Regions from separate parts of the Oceanobacillus sp. E9 genome, predicted to be linked through region 1. Evidence: a T-box and tRNA genes for the amino acid it is inferred to sense, from the RefSeq annotation. Region 1 holds a T-box; the other holds one or more tRNA genes.
The links. A T-box is a leader RNA that pairs with one kind of tRNA and senses whether it is charged. The one in region 1 lies ahead of tyrS (tyrosine--tRNA ligase), so its partner is inferred to be a tRNA-Tyr.

Region 1 (2,401 bases):
TTCTAGATTTTCATCTTCATCTATATCTTCTTTCGTAATGCCATCTTGCTCCATTAGAACATCTTTAATGATATCTTTTGCACGTTTTTCAACTTCGAATGTAAGATATGGATATTGATCAACAATAGATGGTTTTCCTTCGGTGAAATCTTGTGCAATATCATATTCTAACGCTTCGTTCAGTTCTTCATCTGTTATGTAATTCATATCATGCATACGATTTAGAACAGTTTTCATTCGATTTATTCCAGGTTGTAAGCCGTCCTCATCTTTTATTTCACCGCTCGTTAAAAATGGTGTATAAACAGAAGGGCTTTGTGGTAATCCGGCTAAATAAGCCGCTTGTGGAAGTGAAAGTTCATTTGCATCCACACCAAATATGCCTTGAGACGCTGTTTGAATCCCTGCGATATTACGACCAGAAGAGTTACGACCATACGGAATAATATTCAAATAAGCTTCCATAATTTCGTCTTTCTCGAAGAATTGTTCTAATCGCATAGCAAGTAATATTTCTTTTGCTTTTCTTTCAAACGAAACTTCATTTGTTAGTATTTGATTCTTGATTAATTGCTGTGTTAGTGTACTACCACCTGTTTGAATAGAAGAATTGGTCAATTCTTGTACCATTGCTCTTAGAATAGCTTTAGGTACAACACCCTCGTGTTCCATAAAATACTCATCCTCAGTAGCAATGACAGCATCAATTAAGATTGGAGACACTTCTTTCAATGTAGTATCTTCCCGATATAGATCAGAACGTATATCACCTGCATATACTTCTCCAGCAAAATAAATACTTGATGTTTCTGAATAATTATAAATATCCATTGCCATAGATTCTTTATCTCGAATAGGTTCATCTTTTACTAACGATGCGAAGTAACCTAAACCGATACCTCCAACTAAAAAGAATCCGATGAACATGATAACGCAAGTAAATAAGATAATATTCCAAACTACATCATATGTAATTCTAGAAGTTCGTTGGACGATACCTTCATGCCACCAACGCTTTAATGTATCCCAAAAACGTAGTAGTTTTTCTTTCATATTCATGTATAGACCTCCTAAATTCTCTAAACTATTATAGCATATGACAAATTTTTTAGGAGCGTAGATTATTAAATTGTTGCATTCCGGTTACGATTATGCTATGAATAGTATCATACAATAAAGTTAAATACGAAGAAGGATCGAAGTAGCTATGCAAATCACTATTAAAGAGAACTGACGGGTGGTGCAAGTCAGTATATATTTGCAAGTGAATTACAATCTGGAGTAATTCTCTTATTTAGAGATCGGTGGAAACATCGTTAACAATTCCAAGTGGCTGGTAATCCAGCAACAAGGGTGGTACCGCGAATTCAACTCGTCCCTTCCATTTCAGGAAGAGACGAGTTTTTTATTTGAAAAATATAAATTTTGGAGTGTGATTACATGGATATTTTACAAGATTTAGAAAGCAGAGGTTTGATTCATCAAACTACAGATCGTGAAGGATTAAAGAAACATTTACAAGATAATCAAGTAACATTATATTGTGGATTTGACCCAACGGCAGATAGTTTGCATATTGGACATTTAGTACCTTTAACGATGTTGAAACGATTCCAGCAAGCAGGTCATAAACCAATTGCCCTTGTTGGAGGCGGAACAGGGATGATTGGTGATCCTAGTGGTCGATCAAGTGAAAGGAGTTTAAACGCTCCAGAAGTGGTAAATGGATTCACTTCGAAACTTCAACAACAAATTGCTAAATTGGTTGATATGGAAAGTAACTCAAGCGAAAATGCGGTAGTAGCACGTAATAATCATGACTGGTTAGGTAATATGACAATAATTGATTTTCTACGTGATGCAGGGAAGCATTTTGGTATAAATTATATGTTAGCAAAAGAATCTGTATCAGCACGAATTGAACAAGGTATTACCTTTACAGAATTTAGTTACATGATTTTACAATCATTAGATTACTTAAAACTTTATGAAGAGGAAAACTGTACCTTACAGATTGGTGGAAGTGATCAGTGGGGGAATATTACTGCAGGTATGGAACTCATCCGCCGTTCACGTGAAAACCATGATGAGAATATTGAAGTATTCGGTTTGACAGTGCCACTAATAACAAAAGCAGACGGAACAAAATTTGGTAAAACAGCTGGAAATGCTATTTGGCTTGATGCAGCAAAAACTTCACCATACGAGTTTTATCAATTTTGGTATAATACGGATGATCGTGATGTTATTCGTTTTATACGTTACTTTACTTTCTTATCTGTAGAAGAAATTGCTGAACTTGAAAAAGAAGTAGAAACACAACCTGAAAAACGTGTTGCTCAAAAACGTTTAGCAGAAGAAATGACGAAAACCGTTCATGATGAAGCTGCATTAGAACAAG
Region 2 (2,401 bases), on a different contig from region 1:
TAGTACCTGGTAATGAAACCAAAACATAAAAAGGTGTTTTTGAGGATGTTAAGAAAGGCTGAAAAGTGTGATTATTCCAGTAATGAAGCGGTTTGAAACTAAAATAAAAAAATCCTGAAAAAATTTCAATTTACTCTTTACAAAAGGGGGGATACTCGATATAATAAAATTCGTCAGTTTGCGAGACATACTTCAAAAAGCGTGTCGAAAAGCATCATGGCCCGTTGGTCAAGCGGTTAAGACACCGCCCTTTCACGGCGGTAACACGGGTTCGAATCCCGTACGGGTCACCAATAATATGGAGGATTAGCTCAGCTGGGAGAGCACCTGCCTTACAAGCAGGGGGTCGCAGGTTCGATCCCTGCATCCTCCACCATCGATTTTTATAAAATGAATGATACGTATTCTTGCAACATAAAGAGAATTTTGATAGTATTCCTTTTGCATTGTATTTTTCATTTATGCCGGCCTAGCTCAACTGGTAGAGCAACGAGCGAAACTTCTCCCGAGTTAACGTCGAGTAACCCCGAAGCACAAACCGCTTCGAGTAAGCTTTTAGATGCAGGGGTCATTACTTAAATCGATTAACTATGTGCTGCAACACTGAGTGATCTTGCAACACGACAAGCATTTCATTTGGTTAGATTAAAAATTAATCTAATACTAAAATCTTATAATGCCGGCCTAGCTCAACTGGTAGAGCAACTGACTTGTAATCAGTAGGTTGGGGGTTCAAGTCCTCTGGCCGGCACCATTTAAATTTAAGTGTATAATCTTTATCTTATGGTTAACAATATCTACGGAGGGGTAGCGAAGTGGCTAAACGCGGCGGACTGTAAATCCGCTCCCTCGGGTTCGGCAGTTCGAATCTGCCCCCCTCCACCATTTTTGTTGTTGGGCCATAGCCAAGCGGTAAGGCATCGGGTTTTGATCCCGTGTACCCCAGGTTCGAATCCTGGTGGCCCAGCCATACTTAAATTAAGGGCTTTTTTTTATGCCTTTTTTATAAACTATATATTAATGAAAGATTCATTTAATACGAGCCATTAGCTCAGTCGGTAGAGCATCTGACTTTTAATCAGAGGGTCGAAGGTTCGAATCCTTCATGGCTCATCACTAGGAACAAACAGGAACGATTAGTCGGACCTGTTTGTTTTTGCATATAGAGAAAAGCAGTATGAAAATGCTTTACAGAAGATAAGGAAATAATTGAAAGTTCATTACTTAACACATCTAGGAACTTCTAAATGAAAAGTCATTATATTTCATGTTATAATTTACATAGTTTAATTTGGGAAACGATCCATTAAAATATTTAGTTCAACTGAACTTCAACAGATTAAAGGATGAGCGGGGAATGAAATCTTCTAGAATTCCAGGTTTTTATAATATGTCCGTAGACGAAAGACGTAAGTTATTAAAGGATAATTATGATTTAACAGATGAGCAAATGCGTAACTTGTCAAATAATCCTTCATTATCTTTAGACAAAGCTAACAACATGATAGAGAATGTTGTTGGAACGTATGAACTCCCTTTAGGTATGGGATTGAACTTTGTAATAAACGGGAAAGAGTATACCGTACCTATGGCGATTGAAGAAGCTTCTGTTGTAGCATCCGCTAGTCATATAGCAAAAATTGTTAGAAGTGCTGGTGGATTTGAAGCGAAGTCTAGGGAAAGATTAATGATAGGACAGATACAAGTAGTAGGATGTTCTGATTTTAAAGACGCGAAGCAAGCGCTACTTAACCAAAAAGATACTTTGCTAAGCGCAGCTAATGACGCCTATCCAAGTATTGTTAAGCGCGGCGGTGGGACAAGAGACCTCGATGTTCGTATCTTAAATGAAGGTGCAAATTCAACATACTCTCAAATGCTTGTTATGCATATATATGTCGATACTTGTGATGCAATGGGGGCGAACATGATCAACACAATGGTGGAAGCCATTGCTCCTATTGTTGAAGAAATAACTGGCGGTAAGGTTTATCTTCGAATTTTGTCGAATTATGCTGATCGAAGCTTGGCAAGTGCGAGATGTGTTATTCCTCCTTATCTTTTAACGACTGGTGATTTTACTGGTGAAGAAGTTAGAGACGGTGTTATACACGCCTACGAATTTGCAGCCTCTGATCCATATCGAGCTGTGACACATAACAAAGGTATCATGAATGGCATTGACCCAATCGTGATAGCTACAGGGAATGATTGGCGTGCTGTTGAAGCTGGTGCTCATGCATATGCAGCAAAGGACGGCCAATATGGTTCGATGACTACATGGTCTGAAGATGAAGCGGGCAATTTAGTTGGCGAAATAGAACTACCAATGTCCGTTGGAATTGTAGGAGGAGCTACCAGGGTACATCCATTAGCTGAGCTTTCTCTTTCTATAATGAAT

Region 2: it encodes a tRNA-Tyr, which carries the amino acid that the T-box ahead of tyrS (tyrosine--tRNA ligase) is inferred to sense. The anticodon was not compared.

What each region holds. Positions count from the first base shown of each region.
Region 1 is NZ_LSNA01000005.1:91,981-94,381, forward strand. Features, by position in the region: gene AQ616_RS04165 (transglycosylase domain-containing protein) at 1-1,059, opposite strand, end outside; T-box leader at 1,180-1,383, shown strand; gene tyrS (tyrosine--tRNA ligase) at 1,441-2,401, shown strand, end outside.
Region 2 is NZ_LSNA01000008.1:465,547-467,947, reverse strand. Features, by position in the region: tRNA gene AQ616_RS16080 (tRNA-Glu) at 219-293, shown strand; tRNA gene AQ616_RS16075 (tRNA-Val) at 301-376, shown strand; tRNA gene AQ616_RS16070 (tRNA-Thr) at 679-754, shown strand; tRNA gene AQ616_RS16065 (tRNA-Tyr) at 802-885, shown strand; tRNA gene AQ616_RS16060 (tRNA-Gln) at 896-970, shown strand; tRNA gene AQ616_RS16055 (tRNA-Lys) at 1,041-1,113, shown strand; gene AQ616_RS16050 (hydroxymethylglutaryl-CoA reductase, degradative) at 1,358-2,401, shown strand, end outside.